2 regions of the Bradyrhizobium commune genome follow, and region 2 is predicted to be linked to the other one. Evidence: predicted binding sites of a transcription regulator. Region 2 holds the regulator's gene; the other holds the start of a gene.
What was found. The regulator PhoB, encoded in region 2, activates phosphate uptake and scavenging genes when phosphate is short. The targets are predictions, from matches to a motif close to TGTCATNNANCTGTCAT.
Positions count from the first base shown of each region.

Region 1: a site for PhoB is predicted at 4,058-4,074, ahead of IC761_RS01850 (DUF2794 domain-containing protein). Genes of this name have one in related genera too.

Region 1 is NZ_CP061379.1:381,214-387,097, reverse strand. It holds gene IC761_RS01870 (ABC transporter permease) at 1-429, shown strand, start outside; gene IC761_RS01865 (Bax inhibitor-1/YccA family protein) at 702-1,493, shown strand; gene IC761_RS01860 (IS481 family transposase) at 1,679-2,800, shown strand; gene IC761_RS01855 (GNAT family N-acetyltransferase) at 2,982-3,512, shown strand; gene IC761_RS01850 (DUF2794 domain-containing protein) at 3,622-3,993, opposite strand; gene IC761_RS01845 (DUF1223 domain-containing protein) at 4,557-5,336, opposite strand; gene acnA (aconitate hydratase AcnA) at 5,551-5,884, opposite strand, start outside.
Region 2 is NZ_CP061379.1:7,353,141-7,359,024, reverse strand. It holds gene pstC (phosphate ABC transporter permease subunit PstC) at 1-886, shown strand, start outside; gene pstA (phosphate ABC transporter permease PstA) at 888-1,733, shown strand; gene pstB (phosphate ABC transporter ATP-binding protein PstB) at 1,730-2,551, shown strand; gene phoU (phosphate signaling complex protein PhoU) at 2,563-3,279, shown strand; gene phoB (phosphate regulon transcriptional regulator PhoB) at 3,294-4,001, shown strand; gene IC761_RS34540 (GcrA family cell cycle regulator) at 4,315-4,824, opposite strand; gene IC761_RS34535 (aspartate aminotransferase family protein) at 5,292-5,884, shown strand, end outside.

The DNA of each region.
Region 1 (5,884 bases), 650 kb from region 2:
GTGCGCGAGGTGATGGAGACGGTCGGCGCGGTCGTGACCAATCTTGCGCTCGCGATCCGCGGCGCCAGCGCCGTGACCCTGATCTCGGCGATCCTGGTGCTGGGCGGCGCGCTGGCCGCCGGCCATCGCCACCGGGTCTATGACGCCGTGATCCTGAAGACGCTCGGCGCAACGCGGCTGCGGCTGCTCGGCGCCTATGCGCTCGAATATCTCCTGATCGGGCTCGCCACCGCGGTGTTCGGCGTGATCGCCGGCAGCATCGCCGCCTGGATGATCGTGACGCGGCTGATGACGCTGAGCTTCGTCTGGCAGGCCGGCAGCGCGGCCGGGGTGGTCGCGGCTGCGCTGGTCGTCACCGTCGGGCTCGGGCTCGCCGGCACGCTGCTGGCGCTGAACAAAAAGCCCGCCACAGTGTTGCGCAATTTGTGACAAAAGGTAGCGGGTGGCCCCGCGGGAGCCAAATCGCACGATTCCCGCGATTAACCACGTCCGCCCGTCAGGATTGTGAGCCGAGGGCGACATTCAGCCGCGCGTGGACGGTTGCAGCGAATGTGTTAGTTTCCCACATATCGGATGGGTTCGGATCCCCGATTGTTAGCCAAAATTAATGTCGGCAGAGATCGGTATCCGAGATAGAATTTGACGAACCGGCGGCATGGCGACCCTTCATGCCGGACCGGGCAACCAACGGGAATTCGACCATGTCGGACCTAGACCGCAATTACGCTTCTCCTTTCGGCCGGGCCGCCGGGCGTGTTGACGCCGCGACGGTCGACGCCGGTCTGCGCGCCTACATGCTGCGCATCTACAATTACATGAGCATCGGGCTGGCCATCACTGGCCTCGCCGCACTCGGCGTCTACATGGCTGCCGTGACGGACGTTCCGACCCCGGAAGCGGTCCGCGTCGGCAAGCTGTTCCTGACGCCGTTCGGCTACGCGATGTTCGTGAGCCCGCTGAAATATCTGTTCATGCTGGCGCCGCTCGCCATGGTGTTCGTGATCTCGGCCGGCATCAACCGTCTGGCCCCGTCGACCGCCCAGATCCTGTTCTGGGTGTTCTCGGCGCTGATGGGCATCTCGCTGTCCTCGATCTTCCTGGTGTACACGCACACCTCGATCGTGCGGGTGTTCTTCATCACCGCGGCGACCTTCGGCGCGCTCAGCCTCTACGGCTACACCACCAAGCGTGACATGACCGCAATGGGCTCGTTCCTGTTCATGGGCCTGATCGGCATCATCATCGCGAGCCTGGTGAACCTGTTCCTGGCCAGCTCGGCGCTGCAGTTCATCGTCTCGGTGGTCGGCGTGCTGGTGTTCGCGGGCCTCACCGCCTGGGATACCCAGCGGCTGAAGAACGACTACATCTACGGCTATGCCTCGGCCGGCGGTGACATCGCCGAGCGTGCGGCGATCTCGGGTGCGCTGTCACTGTACCTGAACTTCATCAACCTGTTCACGCTGCTGTTGCAGCTCCTCGGCCAGCGCGACTAAGCGATCAGCCGAAAGAACGGACACGAACCCCGGCCGCAAGGCCGGGGTTTTTGTTTGGCCATTCTGCCTCCCCAAACACCGTCATTGCGAGCGCAGTGTTCAGCCCGGGGACATAGCTTACACCTGTTCGGGGACATGGTTGACACATCAAAATCGGCTGGATTCGTCGAACAAGGGGGCGAGCCATGCCGTGGCGAGAGGTGTCTGTCATGGACCAGCGGCGCGAGTTTGTGATGCTTGCTAAGCAGGAAGGAGTGAACCGGCGGAAGCTGTGCCGGCAGTTCGGGATTAGTGCCCAGACTGGTTACAAGTGGATCGAGCGCTATGATGCAGGGGATACGACGCTGGCCGATCGCTCGCGCCGGCCGCATCACAGCCCGGATCGTACTGAGGCTGCGATCGAGCAGCAGATTGTGGCCTTGCGCGATGTCCACCCGGCCTGGGGGGCGCGCAAGATTTTGCATCGTCTAAAGCGCGACCGGCAAGCCGTGCCGGCGATATCGACGACGCACGAGATCCTGCGTCGCTACGATCGCGTGAGCGAACCTGCGGGGAGACCTGGACAGCCCTACATCCGCTTCGAGAAGGAGGCACCCAATCAGCTCTGGCAGATGGACTTCAAGGGACACAGCCCCCTCGAGGACGGCGTATCCTGCCACCCGCTGACGATGCTGGACGATCACTCGCGGTTCTCGTTGTGCCTGGCTGCTTGTGACAACGAGCGAGGTTCGACCGTGCAAGGGCATCTGAGGGAGACATTCCGCCGGTACGGCCTCCCCGATGCGATGTTCGTCGACAATGGCGGCCCCTGGGGCTTCACCCTTGAAGACCCTTGGACCGGGCTGACGGTCTGGCTTTTGAAGCTTGGCGTCCGGGTGATCCACAGCCGGCCGTATCATCCGCAGAGCCGAGGAAAGAACGAACGCTTCCATCGCACGCTGAAGGCCGAGGTATTTGCCTTCAGGCGCTACCGCGACCTTGCCGAGGTGCAGCGCGCATTCGACCAATGGCGAGCCGTCTACAATCTCGATCGGCCGCATGAGGCTTTGAACTACAACGTTCCGGCAAGCCGGTACCAACCCAGTTCGCGGGAAATGCCGGACAGATTGCCCGCGGTGGAATACGACGAGCACGAGGTCGTCCGTTCCGTCTCCACCACCAAGGCCTATGTCAGCTTCAAAGGCAAATTGTGGAAGGTTCCGCAGGCCTTCCGCGGCGAACGGCTTGCGATCCGTCCACTCAATACCGACGGCAGGTTCGGCATCTTCTTCGCCGCGCACCAGATCGCGGCGATCGATTTAGGATGATCCAAAAGTGTCAACCATGTCCCCGAACAGGTGTAAGCTATGCCCCCGGGCTGAACAGCAGCGAAGCAATCCAGAGTCCCTCCGCGGATGCATTTCTGGATTGCTTCACTGCTCGCAATGACGGGTGTGGAAGCATCGTTGCCCCTTCCGGGCGCCGCGCGAAGGCTCTAATCTTCTCCCCATGTCAGCGCCCGAAATCAGGCCCACCCTTGAGGCCGACCTCCCCGCCATCACCGCCATCTACCAGCAGGCCGTCCGCGAGGGCACCGCGACGTTCGAGCTGGAGCCGCCCGACCTCACCGAAATGACGCGGCGCTACCGCACGCTGGTCGACGGTGGCTATCCCTATTTCGTCGCCATTCTCGATGGCCGCGTCGCCGGCTACGCCTATGCCGGCGCCTACCGGCCGCGGCCGGCCTATCGCTTCACGGTCGAGAACTCGATCTATCTCGATCCCCCCTTTCACCGCCGCGGCATCGGCTTGCTGCTGCTGGAGCGGCTGATCACCGAATGCGAAGCGCGCGGCTTCCGCCAGATGATCGCGGTGATCGGCGATTCCGCCAATGCCGGCTCGATCGGCGTGCACACCAAGGGCGGCTTCAAGATGATCGGCACGCATCCCAGTGTCGGGCTGAAATTCGGCCGCTGGCTGGATACGGTGATGATGCAGCGCGATCTCGGCGAGGGCGCGAGCACGGTGCCGACAAAGTAGGTCTCGTAGGGTGGGCAAAGCGTAGCGTGCCCACCACACTCGGCAATGATTCGAGATGGTGGGCACGGCGCTTTGCGCCTTTGCCCACCCTACGGCACCGTTGGTGCGGCTACACCACCGCCAGCTTCCGATCGATCACCAGCAGCACGCGCTCGAGCTCGTGGCCGCGGCGCAGGATCAGGCCGGTCGCCGAGATCACGCTGTACATGCCCTGCTTGCGCGCGAGCCGCGGGTCTTTCTCGATGCGATAGATCGGCACTTCCGAGGCACGGCGAAACACCGAGAACACCGCGCGGTCCTTCAGGAAGTCGATCGCATAGTCGCGCCACTCGCCGTCGGCGACCATGCGGCCGTAGAGATTGAGAATGCGGTGCAGCTCGATCCGGTTGAACGTCACCCGGTTCGGCTGCACATTCGCAGCGGCGGGATGCGCCGCCGCGCGCTGCCCGCTCGGATCGGCATCCTCCGGGGTCAGACTCATGGGGTGCCTCCTCATCGCACAGCATGATCCTCGTCCGCGAAGACCGTCCCCGGAACCGCCGATCATGACAGTTGCATGATTGCGCCAACTGTTCCCCGCTGCAAGAGGCACTTGTGGGGCTCGCGAAGGTGTTCGCGACTCAGCCCGTCCAGTCGACCGCGCATCAGGGCACACGCAACGGTGGAACTCTGTCGCGACGAACCGTCACGGGATCGTTAGCAGGAATCATAGTGTCGCCGCTTTTCCGCCCAGCGCCTGCCGCCCTGCATTGCGAAAAGACGTGTGTGCGTTGACCCGGTCCTAGCGGTTCCGGATTCCTCAGCCCCCAGCCCCCCGGGGTCGTCAGGATCGGGTCTGTACGCACAACAAGGAGGGCCAACGCGAGTTGGTCCTTTTTTGTTTGTGGCGGGGTGTTTCTCTCTCGCTGTCATTCCGGGGCGCGAAGCGCGAGCCCCGGAATCCATCGATCCAATTTTCGCGATGAAAAATGGATTCCGGGCTCGCGCCAAGAGGCGCGCCCCGGAATGACGGAGACTATTTTTTTCGGAGACGATTTACGTGCTTCAGTGCAGCGACGTATACGCCGCGCCGAGCATCGGGCCCGGCTTCTCGCGGCTGCCGTCCTGGACATAGACCACTGCGCCGTCGACGCCATCGCGCGAGGTGAGATTCTCGATCGGCACTGTCCAGCTTTCCGGATGTCCGTTCCAGTCGCCGACCTTGAGCAGGTTGCGCACCACGTTGTGGTAGGTGATCTGCTGCCCGCGATTTTCGCCGCGGCTGATCGCGATCGGCACCGATTTGGCGATCGAGCAGATCCAGACCTCGCCATGCGAGACCGCCGGCTCCTTGCTCGCGGCCACTGACACGTTGATCTGCTTGCCCGCGAGCGACATCGTCACCGGCACGCTCATCACGCCTGCGCCCTTGTCGGTCTTGCCGATCGCAGTCTCGATGCCGGCGCGATCGCTGCCGATGACATGCGCGGCGCCGTTGACCACGACCTGCGGCGTGTAGACCTCGCGGTCGCCGCGCATCCGTGAATAGGCGCGCTGCCGCGCCGAGAAGCGCGAATCCGCCAGCGTGTCTTTCCAGCCGAGATAATCCCAATAGTCGATCGGCATGCTCAGCGCGATGATCGAGGGATCGTTGGCGAGATCGCCGATGATCTTGTCGGCGGGCGGGCAGGACGAGCAACCCTGCGAGGTGAAGAGCTCGACGACGGCGCGGGGATCGGCCTCGGCAGGACGGATGACGGCGACGATGGCACAGATGCCGAGCGCTCCCGACCATAAGGCACCGGACCATCGCGAAACGAGATTAGAAGCCATCATTCCAGTCATGTCGAACGTCACACTTCGTCAATGGTTGGGGGAGGATCTTATCGCCTGATGGTCACCGTAGTCTTACGGGCGCAATACATTCCGCCGCCCGAGACACGTCTTCTGCCGGGCGGGCCCATCCAAAGCCATAACGCACAAAGGCGGCCTTGTGATAGGCCGCCTTTGTTTAACCTTCTACTCACGTCGCAGTGAGCCACTGTTCACAAATTCGCGCTTAGGCGGCGAGCTTGCGCAGCACGTAGTGCAGAATGCCGCCGTTCCGGTAGTAGTCGAGTTCGTCCAGCGTATCGATACGGCAGAGCAGCGAAACGCGCTGCAACGAGCCGTCGCCGGACACGATCTCCGCGGTGAGCTTCTGGCGCGGCTTCAGCTCGCCGACCAGGCCGCGCAGCGTGACCTTCTCGTCGCCCTTCAGGCCAAGCGACGACCAGGAGGTGCCTTCCTCGAAGGTCAGCGGCAGCACGCCCATGCCGACCAGGTTGGAGCGATGGATGCGCTCGAAGCTCTGGCAGATCACGGCGCGCACGCCGAGCAGGCGGGTGCCCTTC
Region 2 (5,884 bases):
CATCAGCGCGATCTCGGTGCTTCTCATTCTCGGCGGCATCATCCTGTCGCTGATCGTCGGCGCCTTCCCGGCGATGAAGGAATACGGCTTCGCGTTCCTGTGGACGCAGCGCTGGGCGCCGTCCGCCGATCCGCCCGTGCTCGGCGCGCTCGGCCCGATGTATGGCACGCTCGTGACCTCTTTCATCGCGATGCTGATCGCGATCCCGGTCGGTCTCGGCATCGCGATCTTCCTGACCGAGCTCTGCCCGCAATGGCTGCGCCGCCCGATCGGCATGGCCGTCGAGCTGCTCGCCGGCATCCCCTCGATCATCTACGGCATGTGGGGCTTCTTCGTGCTCGGCCCGTTCCTGGCCAACACCTTCCAGCCCTTCATGATCAAGATCTTCGACGGCGTCCCGGTCCTCGGCGCGATCTTCGCCGGTCCGCCGTCCTATCTCAGCCTGTTCAACGCCGCGCTGATCCTCGCCATCATGGTGCTGCCCTTCATCACCTCGATCTCGGTCGACGTGTTCAAGACGGTGCCGCCGGTGCTGAAAGAGGCCGCCTACGGCGTCGGCTGCACCACCTGGGAAGTCGTCCGCAGCGTGGTGATCCCCTATACCCGCGTCGGCATCATCGGCGGCGTCATGCTGGCGCTCGGCCGCGCGCTCGGCGAGACCATGGCGGTGACCTTCATCATCGGCAACTCGTTCCGGATCTCGTCCTCGATCTTCGCGCCCGGCACCACGATCTCGGCGGCGATCGCGAGCGAGTTCGCCGAGAGCGACGGTCTGCACCAGTCCGGCCTGATCCTGCTCGGCTTGCTGCTGTTCGTGCTGACGTTCTTCGTGCTCGCCGGCGCGCGGCTGATGCTGCTGCGTCTCGAGAAGAAGGCGGGGAAGTAACATGAACCCGATTTACGTACGCCGCCGCCGCAAGGACATCGTCATCCGCGGGCTCTGCATCGGTGCCGCCGCCTTCGGCGTCACCTGGCTTGCGCTGATCCTGATCACGCTGCTCTACAACGGCGTGGCCGGTCTCAGCCCAGAGTTATTCGTCGCCGACACTCCGCCTCCGGGCTCGACCGAAGGCGGCCTGCGCAACGCGATCGTCGGTTCGATCATCATGACCGTGATCGGCGTCGGCATCGGCGCGCCGCTCGGCATGTTCGCCGGCACCTACCTCGCCGAGTACGGCCGCAACGACAAGCTGACCTCGGTGATCCGCTTCATCAACGACATCCTGCTCTCGGCGCCCTCGATCATCATCGGCCTGTTCATCTACGGCGCGGTGGTGGTGCCGATGCGCGGCTTCTCGGCGATCGCCGGCTGTCTCGCGCTCGCCGTCATCGTGATCCCGGTGGTGCTGCGCACGACCGAGGACATGCTGCTGCTGGTGCCGAACGCGCTGCGCGAGGCGGCCTCCGCGCTCGGCCTGCCGCGCTCGCTGGTGATCAAGCGCATCGCCTATCGCGCCGCCCGTTCCGGCCTCATCACCGGCGTGCTGCTTGCCACCGCCCGCGTCGCCGGCGAGACCGCGCCGCTGCTCTTCACCGCGCTGTCGAACCAGTTCTTCAGCCTGAGCCTGAACAAGACGATGGCGAACCTGCCGGTCACCATCAACAACTTCGTGCAGAGCCCCTACGCCTATTGGAAGCAGCTCGCCTGGAGTGGCGCGCTGCTCATCACCCTGACCGTGCTTGCCCTGAATATTGGCGCGCGCATCCTTGGCGCCGAAAGGACCGCAAAATGAGTGATCTTTCCGTATCGATGAGCGCGTCCGGTGGACTGCCCCAGGCCCCCACGCTGCCCGAAGCCCCCGCCAAGGTGACGGTGCGCAACCTCAACTTCTATTACGGCGAGCACCATGCGCTGAAGAACATCAACCTGGTGCTCGGCGCCAACCGTGTCACGGCGTTCATCGGGCCTTCCGGCTGCGGCAAGTCGACCCTGCTGCGCATCTTCAACCGGATGTACGACCTCTATCCGGGCCAGCGCGTCACCGGCCAGCTCATGCTGGACCAGACCAACGTCCTCGACCCCAAGCTCGACCTCAATCTGCTGCGCGCGCGCGTCGGCATGGTGTTCCAGAAGCCGACGCCGTTCCCGATGACGATCTACGAGAACATCGCCTTCGGCATCCGTCTCTACGAGAAGATCTCGAAGTCCGAGATGGACGACCGCGTCGAGAAGGCGCTGCGCGGCGGCGCGCTGTGGAACGAGGTCAAGGACAAGTTGAATGCGAGCGGCCTGTCGCTCTCCGGCGGCCAGCAGCAGCGCCTCTGCATCGCCCGTACCGTCGCGGTGCGGCCCGAGGTGATCCTGTTCGACGAGCCCTGCTCGGCGCTCGATCCGATCTCGACCGCCAAGGTCGAGGAGCTGATCCAGGAATTGAGCGAGAACTACACCATCGCGATCGTCACCCACAACATGCAGCAGGCGGCGCGCGTCTCCGACAAGACCGCGTTCATGTATCTCGGCGAGCTGATCGAGTTCGACGACACCAGCAAGATCTTCACGTCGCCGACCGACCGGCGCACGCAGGATTACATCACCGGCCGGTTCGGCTGAGGAGACAGGACATGGGTTCGGAACATACCGCAAAAGCCTTCGACTCCGACCTTCAGGAGCTGACCCGGCTGGTCGCCGAGATGGGCGGCCTCGCCGAGCGCATGATCGTCGATTCCGTCGACGCGCTGATCCGGCGCGACGTCGCGCTCGGCCAGCGCGTGGTCGCAACCGACGTCGAGATCGACGCGCTCCAGAAGAAGATCGAGGAACGCGCCGTGCTCACCATCGCCCGCCGCCAGCCGATGGCGGTCGATTTGCGCGAGATCGTCGGCGCCATGCGGGTTGCGACCGATCTCGAGCGGATCGGCGACCTCGCCAAGAACATGGGCAAGCGCGTCGCGGCGCTGGAGACCGATTTTCATCCGCTGAAGCTGTTCCGCGGCCTCGAGCACATGACCGATCTCGTGCAGCAGCAGGTCAAGTCGGTGCTGGACGCCTATGCCGCGCACGATCTGCCGGCGGCGATGGCGGTGTGGAAGGGCGACGAGGAAGTCGACGCCATCTGCACCTCGCTGTTCCGCGAGCTCCTCACCTACATGATGGAGGATCCGCGCAATATCTCGTTCTGCATTCACCTGATGTTCTGCGCCAAGAACATCGAGCGGATCGGCGACCATGCCACCAACATCGCCGAGACGGTGTTCTACATGATCGAAGGTCAGGCCATCACCGACAAGCGGCCGAAGGGCGACATGACGACCTTCGCCGCGCCGGTCCCGAATACGTAAGGAGCGACGACCCCATGGGCGCACGCATTATGGTGGTTGAAGACGAGGAAGCTCTGACCGAGCTTCTGCGTTACAACCTCGAAGGCGACGGCTATGACGTCGAGACGGTGATGCGCGGCGACGACGCCGACACCCGTCTCAAGGAGCACATCCCCGATCTGATCGTGCTCGACTGGATGCTGCCGGGTCTCTCCGGCATCGAGCTGTGCCGACGGCTGCGCGCCCGGTCCGACACCAAGCAGCTGCCGATCATCATGCTGACCGCACGCGGCGAGGAGAGCGAGCGGGTTCGCGGGCTCGCGACCGGCGCCGACGACTACATCGTCAAGCCGTTCTCGGTCCCCGAGCTTTTGGCCCGCGTGAAAGGCCTGCTGCGGCGCGCAAGCCCCGAGCGGCTCGCCACGGTGCTCGCTTTCGGCGACATCGAGCTCGACCGTGAAAAGCGCCGCGTGGCGCGCTCGGGCCGGCCGATCGATCTTGGCCCGACCGAATATCGCCTGCTCGAGTTCTTCCTGGAGCATCCCGGTCGCGTGTTCTCGCGCGAGCAGCTGCTCGACAGCGTCTGGGGCCGCGACATCTATATCGACGAGCGCACCGTCGACGTGCATATCGGCCGCCTGCGCAAGCTGCTCAATCTCGGCCGCGAGCAGGACCCGATCCGCACCGTCCGCGGCGCCGGCTATGCGCTGGATGATCGGTTCGCGAAGGCCGAGCAGACGTAAGCCGACCTGAAGCGCGATGAGATTGGGATGAATCGTCATCGCGCTTTAGGTTGTTGTTCGAGCATGATCTTTTCGGAAAACCGCTGCGCACTTTTCCGGATCATGCTTTAGCGAGCTGCCGCTACAAAATCGGTGCCGTCCCGGCGAAGGCCGGGACCCATAACCCCAGGGCGTAGTTGTTGCGCGAAGAGGGTAACTCCGAGTCTCCTTAACCACATCTGCCGGTGGTTATGGGTCCCGGCCTTCGCCGGGACGACAGCGGAGTTTGTTGAGCCGTTATCACGACGGCTCCTAAACTTGACTCAGATCTATCTCAGCGCGGCGGCTTCGCGGGCGCCCGCCGCCGATCCGCGGCCGGTTGATACGCCACCCGCGAATGCTGGGCGCAATAGGGCAGGCCGGAGAGCGCCTTGCCGCCGCAGAAGAAGAAATCCGGGCTCGAGGGATCGCCGACCGGCCAGTGGCAGGTCGCCTCGTTCAGCTCCAGCAGCGACAGCCGCTGGCTCATCGGCACCACGTTGTCGTAGGTGACCGGTTCGGCCTCGACCTCGATCTCGAAGGCCTGCGCCAAGGCGGTGTTGCCGCGCGCAATGGGACGGCTCACCCGCATCATATGCTGCGCGGGACGCGCCTTGCGCGGCCGGGGAGCCGCCGACGACGGGCTCTTGGCACGGCCGGACAGGCCGAGCCGGTGCACCTTGCCGATCACGGCGTTACGGGTCACATTGCCGAGCTCGGCCGCGATCTGGCTGGCCGAAAGTCCTGCTTCCCAGAGCTTTTTCAACTGCTCGACGCGATCGTCGGACCAGGTCAAAACCGTCATTGCACCCTTTCCTTCGTCGCGCGCCAGCCATCCTGGGGCGGCACGACGAATGCCTAAGCCTCGAAAAACCCATGCCGCCAGAATCCCTTAAGGCTCGCCGGGCACAACAATGCGCCCGAACGTTTACGCCGGTACATGAGGACTTTTGGGATCAGAACTGCCGCACGAGATGTCGTATCTGACAAGCCAAACGCTACAATATGGCGTGACTCGCGCGCAAGAGTCCGCCGACTCGCTTCCACATGTTCCGTGGCGAAAACTCCGCAAATTCGCCACCGCAAGACTACGGATTCAGCGTTTCGCGAGGCTGTCCGGTGGCATTGACACCCGTGGCGCCAAGCATAAGATAGTGACGCGTGCCGCCCTTAAAAGGCGGCACGTTTCGTTTTCCGGACCGGTCAATGGTGCGCTGCGTAAGGCGCCTCAGGCCATCCGAAACGCCCAAATGACAGCCAAAAGAGACGGTCATGACCAACAGCGCCGCGCCGCATCTGCTTCCCGTTTTCGCCAGGGCCAACATCGGCTTCGAGCGCGGCGAGGGCGTCTGGCTGATCGCGACCAATGGCGATCGCTATCTCGATTTCACCTCGGGCGTGGCGGTGAACGCGCTCGGTCATGCCCATCCCGCGCTGGTCAAGGCGCTGCAGGAGCAGGCCACAAAACTCTGGCACATGTCGAACCTGTTTCAGAGCCCGGACGGCGAGAAGCTCGCTGTCCGCCTCTGCAACGAAAGCTTTGCTGACTTCGTATTCTTCTGCAATTCCGGCGCCGAAGCGCTGGAGGGCGTGATCAAGCTGGTGCGGCATCATCACTTCTCCAAGGGCCATCCGGAGCGTTACCGCATCATCACCTTCGAAGGCGCTTTCCACGGCCGCACGCTGGCGACCCTGGCTGCCACGGGCTCCGAAAAATATCTCGAAGGCTTTGGTCCGCCGATGGATGGCTTCGACCAGGTGCCGCATGGCGACATCGAGGCCGTCAAGAAGGCGATCGGTCCGCAGACCGCCGGCATCCTGATCGAGCCGATCCAGGGCGAAGGCGGCGTGCGTTCGTCGCCGCC